DNA from 3 places in the Streptomyces sp. NPDC048211 genome. Region 1 is predicted to be linked to each of the others. Evidence: riboswitches for the same ligand, from Rfam matches in the RefSeq annotation. Region 1 holds a riboswitch; each other region holds the start of a gene.
What was found. A riboswitch is a leader RNA that binds a small molecule or an ion and turns the genes downstream of it on or off. The one in region 1 is predicted to bind cobalamin.
Positions count from the first base shown of each region.

Region 2: linked by a shared signal. The riboswitch ahead of ACGFZA_RS18175 (prenyltransferase/squalene oxidase repeat-containing protein) and the one ahead of ACGFZA_RS38090 (cobalamin biosynthesis protein) in region 1 are both predicted to bind cobalamin.
Region 3: linked by a shared signal. The riboswitch ahead of metE (5-methyltetrahydropteroyltriglutamate--homocysteine S-methyltransferase) and the one ahead of ACGFZA_RS38090 (cobalamin biosynthesis protein) in region 1 are both predicted to bind cobalamin.

Region 1 covers NZ_JBIDAD010000018.1:23,775-28,652, forward strand. The annotation lists gene ACGFZA_RS38085 (cobyric acid synthase) at 1-1,324, opposite strand, end outside; gene ACGFZA_RS38090 (cobalamin biosynthesis protein) at 1,321-2,313, opposite strand; cobalamin riboswitch at 2,448-2,580, opposite strand; gene ACGFZA_RS38095 (hypothetical protein) at 2,742-2,975, opposite strand; gene ACGFZA_RS38100 (anion permease) at 3,000-4,262, opposite strand; gene ACGFZA_RS38105 (class II aldolase/adducin family protein) at 4,499-4,878, shown strand, end outside.
Region 2 covers NZ_JBIDAD010000004.1:415,453-420,330, reverse strand. The annotation lists gene ACGFZA_RS18190 (GNAT family N-acetyltransferase) at 35-598, shown strand; gene ACGFZA_RS18185 (LysE family translocator) at 665-1,303, opposite strand; gene ACGFZA_RS18180 (hypothetical protein) at 1,411-2,097, opposite strand; cobalamin riboswitch at 2,417-2,548, shown strand; gene ACGFZA_RS18175 (prenyltransferase/squalene oxidase repeat-containing protein) at 2,653-3,909, shown strand; gene ACGFZA_RS18170 (SCO2322 family protein) at 3,906-4,601, shown strand; gene ACGFZA_RS18165 (energy-coupling factor transporter transmembrane component T) at 4,598-4,878, shown strand, end outside.
Region 3 covers NZ_JBIDAD010000005.1:410,121-414,998, forward strand. The annotation lists gene ACGFZA_RS21405 (carbohydrate binding domain-containing protein) at 1-2,124, shown strand, start outside; gene ACGFZA_RS21410 (carbohydrate kinase family protein) at 2,221-3,138, opposite strand; cobalamin riboswitch at 3,249-3,465, shown strand; gene metE (5-methyltetrahydropteroyltriglutamate--homocysteine S-methyltransferase) at 3,626-4,878, shown strand, end outside.

The DNA of each region.
Region 1 (4,878 bases):
GGAAGGCGTCGCTCTCCAGCGAGCCGTGCCAGTGGGTGCCCCACACGGAACCGGAGCGGCAGCCGTCCAGGCGCTGCCCCTGCCCGTCCGTGAGGAAGGGCTCGCCGCCGCGCACGTCCGCGACGCCGTGGTGGATCTCGTACCCCTCGACGGGGGCGCCGAGCGCCTCACCGGTTGGCCGGGCGAGGGTCTTCTCGCGGTCGAACCGGATGGTTACGGGCAGCAGTCCGAGCCCGTCCACCCGCCCGGCGCGCGACTCCACGTCGTCCTCGATGTGTTCGCCGAGGATCTGGTAGCCGCCGCAGATGCCCAGCACCGGGCGGCCCTCGGCGGCGCGTCGCAGCAGGGCGTCGGCGAGCCCGCGCTCGCGCAGCCAGGCCAGCGCCTTCACGGTGCCGCGGGTGCCGGGCACGATGACGAGGTCGGCGTCGTGGAGTTCCTCGGCGCGGTCCACGAACCGCACGACGACGCCCGGTTCGGCCGCCAGCGCGTCCACGTCGGTGAAGTTGGACATCAGCGGCACGGCGCACACGGCGACGCGCAGGATGTCCTCGCCGTGCGGCGGCGCGAGCACCGACTCCCGTACGGCGCCCCGCAGCGAGACCCGCAGTCCGTCCTCCTCGTCGATGCCGAGGCCGTGGGCGAACGGCAGTACCCCGTAGGTGGGCCGTCCCGTGAGATCGCGCAGCATGTCCAGGCCCGGCTCCAGCAGCGAGACGTCGCCGCGGAACTTGTTGACCAGATAGCCCGCGATCAGCGACTGGTCCTCGGCCGAGAGCAGCGCCGTCGTACCGAAGAACGAGGCGAAGACCCCTCCGCGGTCGATGTCGCCGACGACCACCACCGGGAAGCGTGCCGCCCGTGCGATGCCCATGTTCACGATGTCCGTGCGCCGCAGATTGATCTCGGCCGGACTGCCCGCCCCCTCGCAGATCACTGCGTCATACGTGCCCCGAAGCTGCTCCAGGCAGTCCACGACGGTCGACAGAAGCGATTCCTGCCGGCCGCCGTGGTAGCCGCGTGCGCTCATCTCGCCGACCGGACGCCCCATCAGGACGACCTGGCTGGAGCGGTCGCTGCCCGGTTTGAGCAGCACCGGGTTCATCAGCGCGGTCGGCTCCACCCGGGCGGCCTGGGCCTGCATGGCCTGGGCGCGGCCGATCTCGGCGCCCTCGCGGGTGACGAAGGAGTTGAGCGACATGTTCTGTGCCTTGAACGGCGCCACCTTCACGCCCCGGCGCACCAGCCAGCGGCAGATGCCGGCCGTGACGACGCTCTTGCCCGCGTCCGATGTGGTTCCGGCGACCAGCAGTCCGCCGCTCATGTCCGTCTCCGTCCTGGGATGCGCGTTTCCGGGGTCCGGGTGAGGCGCCGGGCGGCGAGCCCCGCGCCCAGCCGGGCGGCCACGCTCACGCCGAGGGCCAGCGCGCTCACGCGACGCGACAGCCGTACGGCCCGTTCGATGTCCTCGGGCTCCACCGCGCGGCCCGTCTCCCCGTTGAGCACGGGACGGTGCTCGACCCGGCCGCCGTAGGCGAGCGTCCCGCCGAGCCGTACGCCGAGCGCGCCCGCGAACGAGGCTTCCACCGGCCCCGCGTTGGGGCTCGGGTGCCCGGCGGCGTCGGCCCGCCAGGCACGGGCCGCTCCGCGTGGCCGTCCCCCGGCGGTCACGGCGAGCAGGGCCGTCAGCCGGGCGCCCGGCCAGCCCGCGACGTCGTCGAGGCGGGCCGATGCCCAGCCGTAGCGCCGGTAGCGGGGCGACTTGTGACCGACCATCGCGTCGAGCGTGTTGGCGGCCCGGAAGCCGACGAGTCCGGGCACCCCGCCCAGCGCGCCCCACACCAGGGCGCCGACGACGGCGTCCGAGGTGTTCTCGGCGACGGACTCCACGACGGCGCGGGCGATCTGCGGCCCGTCCAGGGAGTGCGGGTCGCGGCCGCACAGGTGCGGCAGGCGCTCACGGGCCAGCTCGATGTCCCCGGCGGCGAGCGCGCCACCGATGGCCCGGGCCTCGCGCCCCAGCGACGTACCGCCGACGACGGACCAGGTGGCGGCGGCGGTCAGGGCGACGGACGCGGCGGGGTGGTGGCGCAGGGCGCGGGAGGCCAGCGCGGCACCCCCGGCGGCGCCTCCGGCGCAGACCAGGGTGTGCAGGGCGCCCCACCCGCGATGGTCGCGCCACAGACGGCGTTCGACGCCTGCCGCGGCCCGCCCGAAGACGGCGACCGGGTGCCCCCTGCGGGGGTCACCGAGCAGCAGATCGCCGATCAGACCGGCTGTGGCGCCGTACGCGAAGATGCGATCGGCACGCACGGTTCAGCCGGCCGTTGCGCCTCGAAGGACCTTGGGGCCTGTTCTGAGTCGCACAGGAGGGAACGCACGGCAGCCGGGCATGGCGATATGTCCTCACTCAGGGTCCGCGCCCTGGTTCGACGTGACGGCGACGAGAGTCTCCTGGCTTCCGGATCCGCAGTTCCCCCGGCCTTCCAGTCCGCTTGCGTGGACCGTGACTTCCAGTGGTGGGGGACTGCTCCCCGGTGACAGTGGCGGGACCGCGCCGGATTCGCACCGGCTTCCTCTGCTGTCGCCGTAATGGCTCCGGCAGTCCACCACGCTCTGCGAACGCCCGTCAACTTGCCGTTGACCTGCGGCGGTGCAGTGTGCGCAGACGCACATCGGGCCGGGCGCACACGAGGTGCGTCCGGCCCGATGCGGGTGAGCGGGAAGGGGAGGGTGTGGTCTCAGGCGACGATCAGATAGATGCCGTAGGCCACGGCGGCGGCGCACAGCGCGAAGCAGACGTACGCGCCGGTGCGGGCCAGTACGAGCGATCCGCCCGTCGATCCGCCCTGTGCGGCCGGTTCCGGCTGCTTGGAGAGGCCGGCGATGCCGAGGGTGAAGAGGCCCACCAGCGCGACGGTGGCGACGAGCGAGACGCCGAAGACGGTGCCGAGGGCTGCCCAGTCGATGTTCATGGAGATCTGTCCTTACCGGAGGCTCTAGACCGTGGCGGGTCGGGCCGGGTCGGTGACCGGCCCGGCGGGGGCCGGGATGGTGGCCATGAGGTCATGGGGCTGGGCAGCCGCGGTGGGCGGCGGGCTGACGGCCGCGATGGCCGTGGTGACGACACCCGCGGGCTCGGCGTCCGCACCGGCCGGGGCGACGTCGTCGTGTCCGACGGGCTTGCGCCGCGACAGCATCCAGATCGCACCGGAGCCGGCGATCAGCAGCGCCGCTACGACCACGACACCCCAGGTGCCCTGCTTGGTGAGGAACTCAGCGCCCGCACCGACCAGACCGGCGGCCGGCAGGGTCAGACCCCAGGCGACGAACATCCGGGTGGCGGTGGACCAGCGGACCACGCCGCCCTTGCGGCCGAGGCCCGCGCCCATGACGGCGCCGGAGCAGGACTGGGTGGTGGAGAGGGAGAAGCCGAGGTGAGAGGAGGCCAGGATGACCGTGGCCGCACTGGTCTGGGCGGCGAAGCCCTGCGGCGGCTTCAGCTCGGTCAGGCCGCTGCCCATGGTGCGGATGATGCGCCAGCCGCCCAGGTAGGTGCCGAGCGCGATGGCGAGGCCGGCGCACACGATGACCCACACCGGCGGGTTGGAGCCGGGGGCGAGGACGCCGCCGGTGACCAGGGCGAGCGTGATGATGCCCATGGTCTTCTGCGCGTCGTTGGTGCCGTGGGCGAGCGATACGAGCCCGGCCGAGGCGATCTGGCCGGCGCGGTACCCCTTGGCGGTGGCCTTCTCCTGGGCGCCGCCCGTGACCTTTCCGCCGATGCGGTACGTCAGCTTGGTGGCCAGCAGCGCCGCCAGACCGGCGACGACCGGTGCGGCGACCGCGGGGAGCAGCACCTTGGTGACGACGGTGCCGCCGTCGACCGACGACCAGCCGGCGGACATCACCGCGGCGCCGATCAGGCCGCCGAACAGTGCGTGGGACGAGCTGGACGGCAGCCCGACCAGCCAGGTCAGCAGATTCCACAGGATGGCGCCGACGAGCGCCGCGAAGATGACCTCGGTTCTGAGCCCGTCTTCGTTGATGATCCCGCCGGAGATCGTCTTGGCGACCTCCACCGACAGGAACGCGCCTACGAGGTTGAGAACGGCGGACATGGCCACCGCTGTCTTGGGTTTGAGTGCGCCGGTCGAGATGGTCGTGGCCATCGCGTTGGCGGTGTCGTGGAAACCGTTCGTGAAATCGAACACTAGAGCTGTCACGATCACAATCGCGAGCAGCAGCGTGATGTGTTCCATTTACCCAGGCAATCGTTCGACGTCAGTGGCACGTGGACCGTAGGCAACCTGGGTGAACGGAAGATGAACTGAGCAGGGCGTTGCGGTGACCCCATCCGGAGTGCCGCCGCCCTTTTCGTCCGCCGCGCGACGGCGGGATTCCGGCACGGGCCGGTGTGGGCCCGGAATCCGGAGTCCGGACGGGCTGTCGAGGGAGGGGTGGCAGTGGGCCGCTCATCCGTTGAAAGGATCTTCGTATGAGCAACGAGTGGCGGGATTCGATCGAACGGACCTGGGATGCGGTCGTCGCCACCGCCCGCAGGACGGCCTCCGAGGGGCTCGTCGTGGGGACGTCGGGCAACGTCTCGGCGCGCGTCGGCGGGACGGTGCTGGTCACCCCGAGCGGAGTGCCGTACGACCGGCTCCGGCCGGAGGACCTGGTGGGCGTCGATCCGGAGAGGAACCAGATCCTCGGCGAGCTGGCCCCCACCAGCGAACTCCCCCTCCACCTCGCGGTGTACCGGAACACCGACGCGGCTGCCGTCGTGCACACCCACGCGGTGCACGCCACGGCCGTCTCCACGCTCGTCACCGAGGTGCCGTCGGTCCACTACGCCGCCGCGATGCTGGGCGGCCC
Region 2 (4,878 bases), on a different contig from region 1:
GCTCGCGTGGGGCGGTGGCACAGTTGTCCCCGTGATGATCACAGAGCCCCGCGATGAGCCCGTCGTCCTGGACGCCGCGGAACTGGCGGCCGATCCCCGGCTGGAAGGCCGGTTCGTGCAGGAGGCCCACCGGATCCTGGCCGACCTGGTCGCCGGTGGTGCCGCGCTGGGCTGGGTCGAGCCGCCTTCGCGCGACGAGGTGGCGGAACTGCTCGGCGATGTCGTGTCCGCGGTGCGGGCGGGGGACGCGTCCCTGCGGGCGGCCTACCTGGGCCGGGCTCTCGCCGGGTTCGGGTACTGGCTCCGCTACAGCCGGCCGACCCATCGGCCGCACGCGGATCTGGAGAAGCTCGCGGTGGACGGGGCAGCCCACGGTCGCGGTGTCGGCCGGGCGCTCACCGCCGCCCTGATCGCCGACGCCCGGGAGCGGGACATCGAGGTCCTCACTCTGGACGCCCGGGGCGACAACACCCCTGCTCTGCGCCTGTACCGGTCACTGGGCTTCACCGAGTACGGGCGGCTGCCCGATTTCGTGGCGGTCGGCGAAGCCCGGTACGACAAGGTCTTCTGCATGCTGGATCTCCGCCGACGGGGCTGAACGCCCAACGAGAGACCCCCGGGGCGGCCTCGGCCAGGCGCCCCTGTCCCCGCCTCCGGTGCGGGATCAGTCCTTGCGCCCCGTCACGGCGATGGAAAGCCCGAGCCCGACCATCGTGAGCCCGCCGACGCCTCCGACCATCGAGAGCCGCCGGGGCGATCGGGCGAACCAGTCCCGTCCGGTCGCCGCGACCAGCCCCCACAGGCTGTCGGACGTCACCGCGATCATGTTGAAGACCAGTCCGAGCACCAGCATCTGCACCACGACATGCCCCTGCGCGCGGTCGACGAACTGCGGCAGCACGGCAGCGAAGAACACGACGGTCTTGGGGTTGGCCACCCCGACGGCGAACCCCTCCCACAAGGTGCGCCGACTGCTGCGCGCGGCCCCGCCACCGGTGAACGCGGCCTGCAGTGAGCCGCGTTGGCGCCACGCCTTGACGCCCAGGTACACCAGGTAGGCGGCACCGGCCAGTTTCAGCACCGTGAACACGAGGACGGAACGCTCGACGACCGAGCCGACCCCGAGCGCCACGGCCACGATGAGCACATAGGCACCCAAGGTGTTCCCCACGACCGTGGTCAGCGCGGCACGCCGCCCCTGCGCCAGCGCCCGCCCGATCACGAACAGGACGCTGGGCCCGGGGATCACAATCAGGAGGAACGACATAACCGCGAAGGCAAGCAAGCGCTCGGCAGAGACCATGAGGCTCATGCAACCACGGGCCGGGTTCCCCCTTCAGCTCCTTTTCCGGCACGAGGCTCCGGAGAGGGCGGCCTGCCGGCTTTCCGCACCACGGGCGGAGCCGTGGATCAGGACTTCTTCGGCCACACGTACAGCGTGCCGCTCACCGACGCCTCGTCCGACGAGTCGTCGATGTTCTCGATCAACGCCATGGAGACCGCGCCCTGGTCCGTGACCGAGCACAGCGCCGCGCCCTCGGCGAAGCCGCGCCCCTCGCGCTCGTAGCTGTCGAGCAGCCCCAGGGGGCCGAAGCCGGTCCTCGACGCCGCCTCGCAGGACTCGAAGGACTTCGGGAGTCCGGCCCGCAGGAGGCCCACGCGGGTGTTGGGCAGTGCGCGCAGCTTGTAGTTGTTGCTGTCGTTGCAGCTGTCGGGCCAGTACAGGAGTTCCGCCCCGCCGGGGTCCTTGGCCACGCCGATCAGGTCGCCCTTGACCAGGGCTTCCACCTTGCTCATGCCGTCGTCGAGATCCACCAGCTGCTGTTCGTCCTGGTTGCAGGGGGCGGGTGCCAGCCCCCACATCGTCTTGACTGCCTCCGCGTACCCGGCCGGCGCCGCGAGGTCGACGTCCGAGGGATCCGTGGCGCTCGGGGAGGCCGAGACCTTCGGGGTCGCGGGGGGCGACCCGGTCCTCGCCGAAGCGTGGTCCGGGCTCGACCGGGCGGAGGGCTCCGACTGCGGGCTGCTGGAGGCAGGGGCCGGGGCCGGGGCGGGTGCCGAGACGGGATCGCGGTCGGAACCGTTGTTGAAGATCACCGTGGCCAAGATGCCGACCAGCGGGACCGCGATCCCACCGACCCACCACGCCCACCGGGGCGGATCCGTGCTCGGCGGCGCCGGCGGTACGGGGGGAGGGGGCGGCGGGGTGCCGGGCGGCCGGGAAGGGGGCGGGGGGAATCCCCCGGCACCTGTCGTCATACCCGTTCACCCTCTCAACCCGGCTGATTCCTGAGCGGGTTGCAGTTTAACGATCACCGTCCGAAAGGGCCATGGACTATCCGGGCGTTGCGGGCGGGCAAGGCCTGTCGCCGCGCCCTCCCGGCCTCCGGCGCCCGGGGCAAGGGCCCTCAGCAGCCTCCCGGTAGAGTGAGCGGGTCGTCATCATGCCCGTTCAGGGGGAAGCCGGTGCGAATCCGGCGCTGACCCGCAGCCGTGACCGCCGCCGTGGCGGAAGCCGGAATGCCCTGTCCGTGTCGTGACCGGCTCGCGCCATCGGACCCCCGGTGGCCGGCACCGTCGAGGTATACGGAGCCGGAGCCTGGTGCCTGTGTGTGCCTGTGCCCGGTTCCCCCAGGAGAGGCCCCGCCCGCCATGACCGTACGCCGCAGCGCAGCTGCGCTCGCCGCCACCGCCACCGTGCTCTGTGCGGCCGCAGCCCCGGCCGCAGTCGCCGCGCCGTCCCCCTCCCCGTCCGTGGCGCTGCCCTCGGGGCTGTACGGCACGAAGGACCCGACGTACGACGGGGTCTGGCGGCAGTCGCTGGCGTTCATCGCGCAGCGGACCGTGGGTGTCACGCCGGCCGCCGAGGCCGTCGACTGGCTGATCGGCCAGCAGTGCGACAGCGGCGCCTTCCCCGCGTACCGCCCCGACGCCTCCGTGCCCTGCGACGCCAAGACCATGATCGACACCAATGCGACCGCGGCCGCCGTGCAGGCGCTGCACGAGGTCCGCGGCCACGAGGATCTCGTCGCGACCGGCGTCGACTGGCTGAAGTCGGTCCAGAACGAGGACGGCGGCTGGGGTTACACCGCCGGCAGCCCCAGTGACGCGAACTCCACCTCGATCGTCATCGGCACCCTCGGGCGGGCCGGGCAGAAGCTCGGCGACGTGACGACGGACGGCGGCAGGACGCCGTACGACGCCCTGCTCACCTTCGCCATCCCCTGCGGCGGCAAGGACGGCGGCGCGTTCGCGTACCAGCCCGACAAGGCCGGCAAGCTCGCCGCCAACGGCGACGCCACCGCCGCCGCCGTGCTCGGCTCCCTCGGCAAGGGCTTCGTCATCGGGGACACCGCCGCGGTCAAGGACCCCACCTGCACCAAGGGCAAGGCGCTCAAGCCCGAGCAGGCGGCCCAGAACGGCGCCTACTACCTCGCGGGCGCCCTCGCGAAGACCGGCCACCTCGACTCGCCGCCGATGCCCGGCGCCGAGGACAGCGCCCCGCAGCCCGACTTCGGCAACACCGCCGACGCGGTCGTCGCCCTGTCCGCGTCCGGTCACAAGGACAAGGCCGAGGCGTCCGCGAAGTGGCTGGCGGAGAACTCCGCGGCATGGGCGAAGGAGAACGGTCCCGCCGCCTACGCGCAGCTGGTCATGGCCGCCCACGCCACCGGGGCGGACGTCCACGACTTCGGCGGCGCGGACCTCGTCAGCCGGCTGAACGCGACCGGGCCCGAGCCCGCCGCCGTCAAGAAGCCGACGGCGGCCGCCACCCAGGAAGAAGAGAAGAAGGACAGCGGCGACGGGGACGGGATCGGCGGTGTCTGGTGGTTCGTCGGGATCGGACTCGCCGTCGGCGCGGGTGCCGGGTTCCTGATCAGCGGCCGCCGCAAGAACCAGCAGCTGTGAGGGGCGCCGGACGGGCCACCGCGCTGCTGGTGGTCCTGGGCGCCGTACTGGCCGTGCTCGGTACGGGCACGGCCCAGGCCGCGGGCTACCGCTACTGGTCGTTCTGGGAGGGCTCCGGCAAAGGCTGGGCGTATGCCACCCAGGGGCCGTCGCTGGTCCGCCCGGACGACGGTTCGGTGCAGGGCTTCCGGTTCGCAGTGAGTGCGGACTCCCAGGACGCGGCCAAGCCGCGCCGCTCCCCCGACTTCGCGAAGATCTGCGCGGACACGCCCGCCGAGGACGGCACCAAGCGGGTCGCGCTCGTGATCGATCCGGGTACGCCCGCCGACGCCCCCGACGGGGAGACGCCGCCCGCGCCGCGTACCGCGTGTGCGCGGGTGGCACCGGACGCCAGCAGTGCGGAGGCCCTCGCGGCGGTGGCCAAGCCGCTGCGTTACGGCAGTGACGCGCTGCTCTGCGCGATCTCCGGCTATCCGGCCTCCGGCTGCGGTGAGCAGGTGTCCGGAAACGAGGAGGGCAACGGCGGCAGGACCGCCACGGCCGAGGCCTCCGCGCCCACGTCGGCGGGTGTCGCCGCCGGTGACAGCGGTTCGGACGGCGGCGGGCCGTCCGCCGGGGTCCTCGCCGGAGTGGGCGCCGTCCTGCTCCTCGGCATCGCCGCAGTCGCGCAGGCCCGCCGCCGCCGCGGATGACCGGCACGACAGCCGCGCCTACGGACGTCCCGCCGGGCCGGTTCCGTGCCTGGCGCGCCCCCGCGGCCACCCGGAGCAACGCCCTGCCCGCGGGGGCCTGGTGGCTGTGGGCGCTCGGGCTCGCCACCGCCGCGTCCCGGACGACCAATCCGCTGCTGCTCGGCCTGCTGGTCGGCGTGGCGGGCTACGTGGTGGCGGCGCGCCGCACGGATGCGCCGTGGGCCCGGTCGTACGGGGCTTTCATCAAGATCGGCCTGTTCGTCATCGGGGTGCGCCT
Region 3 (4,878 bases), on a different contig from region 1:
TACCAGGTCACCCGGACCGGTGGCACGAAGGGCAGCGTCGTCACGGACGTGACCTCGACCGTGTTCTCCGAGGCGAACCTGGAGGAGAACACCGCCTACACCTACACCGTCAAGGCGGCCGACGCGGCGGGCAACACCTCCGCCGCCTCCGCGCCGGCGAAGGCGACCACGGGGGACAAGCCGCCGGCCGCGGCCCAGGGCAAGCCGCTGGGCACCGATCCGCGCAAGGACCCGATCTACTTCGTCCTGACCGCCCGCTTCAACGACGGCGACTCGAGCAACAACCGGGGCGGCAACCAGGACGTGAAGTCCGGCAACGCGGCCAATAACGACCCCATGTTCCGCGGGGACTTCAAGGGGCTGGTCAAGAAGCTCGACTACATCAAGGGTCTCGGCTTCTCGGCCATCTGGATCACCCCGGTCGTCCTCAACCGGTCGGACTACGACTACCACGGCTACCACGGGTACGACTTCTACAAGGTCGACCCGCGCCTGGAGTCCGCCGGTGCCTCGTACCAGGACCTCATCAACGCCGCCCACGCCAAGGGCATCAAGATCTACCAGGACGTCGTCTACAACCACTCCTCGCGCTGGGGCGCCAAGGGCCTTTTCACCCCGACCGTCTACGGCGTGCGGGACAGCCAGTGGAGCTGGTACTACGACGAGAAGCAGGACGGCTTCGAGTACGACGGCCTGACCATCGACCCCAAGACGGGCAAGTCGTACTACAACGGCGACCTGTGGTCGACCGCGGAACCGGCCGGCAACACCTGTGTGGACTGGGGCAAGCCCACGCAGTACACCTCTCCGGAGGGCTACCGGATCTACAACTGCCAGTGGCCGAACCCGACGTCGGGCATGTTCCCGAAGCAGTACTACCACAACTGCTGGCTGGGCAACTGGGAGGGCGAGGACTCCCGTTCCTGCTGGCTTCACGACGACCTGGCCGACTTCAACACCGAGTCCGCGCCCGTCCAGAACTACCTGATCGGCGCCTACGACAAGTACATCGACATGGGCGTCGACGGCTTCCGGATCGACACGGCGGTCCACATCCCGCGCACCACCTGGAACCGCCGCTTCCTGCCCGCCATCCTGGAGCGCGTCACCCAGCAGTTCGGAGCCGAGGCCGCGAAGAACTTCATGGTCTTCGGCGAGGTCGGCGCGTTCGTCAACGACAAGTGGAACCGCGGCTCGGTCAACCACTCCGCACAGTTCTTCACCTGGAAGGAGCGCAAGGAGTACGACGCCGACGACGCCAAGGCCGCGCTCGAGATGTACGACTACGAGGAGAAGCTCGGCACCGGGGCACAGCCGACCTCCACCAACGCGTTCCTGGACGGGAACAGCTACCACACCCCCGACCACAGCCAGTTCTCCGGCATGAACATCATCGACATGCGCATGCACATGAACTTCGGTGATGCCCCGAACGCGTTCAACAACGGCAAGGACTCCGACGACTCGACGAACGACGCCACGTACAACGTCGTCTACGTCGACAGCCACGACTACGGCCCCAACAAGAGCAGCGAACGCTACGCGGGCGGCACCGACGCCTGGGCCGAGAACATGGCCCTGATGTGGACCTTCCGCGGCATCCCGACCCTCTACTACGGATCGGAGATCGAGTTCCAGGCCGGCAAGAAGATCGACTGCGGTCCCACCTGTCCGCTGGCCACCACCGGCCGCGCCTACTACGGCGACCACCTCGCGGGCGACGTCACGTCCTCCGAGTTCTCCAAGGTCGACTCCGCCACCGGTGAGGTCGCCAACACCCTGGCCAAGCCCCTGGTCAAGCACGTCCAGCGGCTCAACGAGATCCGCAGGGCCGTCCCCGCCCTGCAGATGGGCCAGTACTCCACCGAGGGCATCACCGGACAGATGGCGTACAAGCGCCGCTACACCAGCGGGACGACGGACAGCTTCGCACTCGTCACCGTCACCGGCGGGGCCTCGTACACCGGGATCCCCAACGGCACCTACAAGGACGCCGTCACCGGTGACACGCAGGTCGTCACCGACGGAAAGCTCACCGTCGCCGCCCCCGGCAAGGGCAACATGCGCGTCTACGTGCTGAACGGGCCGGGCAGGATCGGTACAGCGGGCCCGTATCTGAAGTAGGAGCAGGCGGGAAACAGCGGCGCTCCAGCCGCGCAGTACGTGCCCCGGCGGGCCGGTGAGTCCGGACCGCCGGGGCACGCGCGCACGCCGCGACGGCTACGAACCGCCGCCGTCCGCCGCCAGCAGGGCTTCGCGGCCGATCATGGCGCTCGAGCCGGGAGCCGTACAGGCGAAGGCGCCCGCCACCGCGCCCAGACGGGCGGACCCGAGGGCGTCCCGGCCGTCGAGCCGTCCGTACAGGAACCCGGTGACGAACGCGTCGCCCGCGCCGTTGCTGTCCACCACCGGCGCCGGCGGAACCGTCGCCGGAACGTGGACCGGATCAGGGCCTCCGTCTCGGGTGAGGATGTAGGACCCCGCCGCGCCGTCCGTGGCGACGACCGTGCCGGCACGGCCCTCACGCACGATCTCCCGCATCACCGAGGGGGCGCGGTCGCCCGTCGCAGCCGCGCTGAAGAAGACGAGATCGGACCGGAGGGCGAACTCCCGCTGATGGTCGTTCAGCCCGTCCCAGTCGTGCAGATCGGTGGAGACCGGGATGCCGAGGGCCTCGATGTCGTCGTAGAGGAAGCGCGTGAAGTTCATGATGGACAGATGGACGTGGCGGGCCCGCCGCAGCCGGGGGAGATAGAAGTCCTGCGGCATCCGCAGATCCTCCGGGTCGCGGGCATCGTAGAACGACATCCGACGCCCGGTCGCGTCCACCAGGTTCACCGCACGACGGGTGCCCGCCGCCGAGATCAGCGGATGGAACTCCACATCGCCCTTGGCCAGTCGCTCGCGCACCTGCACACCGGTCCAGTCGTCGCCGATGCAGTCGAGCAGCGCGACGTCCAGCCCCAGCGCACGGGCGCCGAGCGCCACATTGCCCCCGGTATGGCCGGGCCACTCCTCGATCGGGCCGACCATGACCGAGTCGGCGAGCGGGACCGGCAGGGCGTCGACGCGGACGATGGTGTCCACCCCGCTGCCGCCGACCACCAAGACGTCGTATTCCGTGAGTTGTCGAACCACTGTGCCGCCTCTCTGTTCCCGCCGTGGCCAGTATGACCGAGGGCCCGTCACACATATCCGTCCCACCCGCGGGTCCGGAATGTGAACAACACCGTGCCGTGCGAGGCCTTAGGGTGGGTGGTGCAGCTGGTTCGCCCCTGTCCGCCAGGCAGGTGCGTCGCAAGAGGGAACCCGGTGGGAATCCGGGACTGCCCCGCAGCGGTGAGCGGGAACGACCGCCGTCATACGCACTGGATCCGAAGGGTCCGGGAAGCGACGGCCAGTAGGTGTCTGCCTCGGCAGACGTGCCCGCGAGTCCGAAGACCTGCCCGTTGCCCGCAACCGAACCCTCGGATGCGGAGATCTCGGTGACCTCGTGGGCGGGTCGGCGGCAGACAGCGGGTGGACGGGCACCGGGACGGTGCGGCGATCCGCCCGGTCCGTCACCCCTTCGCGCCCTCGACCCGATCCGGGATCCGCAGGAGACACGCTCGCGAAGGAGAGCTACGTGACATCCGAACCCACCACGGCGACGGCAGCGGCCACCGTGTTCGGCTACCCCCGCCAGGGCCATCACCGCGAACTGAAGAAAGCCGTCGAGGGCTACTGGAAGGGCGGCGTCACCGCCGAATCCCTCCGGGAGTCGGCCGCCGCCCTGCGCCGGGCGAACTGGGAGGAACTCGCGGCCGCCGGAATCGGTGAACTCCCCACCGGTGACTTCTCCCTCTACGACCACGTCCTGGACACCAGCGTCATGGTCGGTGCGATCCCGGACCGCCACCGGACCGCCGTGGAGGCCGATCCCCTGGACGGGTACTTCGCGATGGCCCGCGGCAGCCGGGAGGCGGCCCCGCTGGAGATGACCAAGTGGTTCGACACCAACTACCACTACCTGGTCCCCGAACTGGGCCCCGAAACGGTGTTCACCGCCGACTCCGGCAAGCAGGTCGCCGAGTTCCGCGAAGCCGCCCGCCTCGGCATGACGGGCCGGCCCGTCCTCGTCGGCCCCGTCACCTACCTCCTGCTGGCCAAGGCGGCCCCCGGCGCCCCAGCGGACTTCGACCCGCTGTCCCTCCTGGACCGGCTGCTGCCCGTGTACGCCGAGGTACTCGCCGACCTCAGGGCGGCGGGAGCCGCTTGGGCGCAGCTCGACGAGCCCGCCCTCGTCCAGGACCGCACGCCGGCGGAGCTGGACGCCGTCGCCCGCGCCTACGACCGGCTGGGCGGGTCGGACGACCGGCCGAAGCTCTTGGTCGCCTCCTACTTCGGGCGCCTCGGCACCGCCCTGCCCGTCCTGGCCCGGACTCCGGTCGAGGGACTGGCCCTCGACTTCACCGAATCCGGCGCCGCCAACCTCGCCGATCTCGCAGCCGCCGGCGGGCTGCCGGGCAAGCGGCTGGTCGCGGGCGTCGTCAGCGGCCGCAATATCTGGATCAACGACCTGGAGAAGTCACTCGCGACGCTGGGAACCCTGCTCGGTCTCGCCGGCCGGGTCGACGTCTCGGCCTCCTGCTCACTGCTGCACGTCCCCCTGGACGCCGATGCCGAGCGCGGCATCGACCCCCGGATCGGGCGATGGCTCGCCTTCGCCCGCCAGAAGACCGCCGAACTGGCCGTCCTCGCCCGCGGTCTCACCCGGGGCACGGGTGCCGTCGCGGCCGAACTCGCCACGAACCGGGCGGCCCTGGCCTCCCGCGCAGGGTCCACGCTGACCCGCGACCCGGCCGTGCGGGCCCGCGCCGCCGCCGTCACCGACGCGGA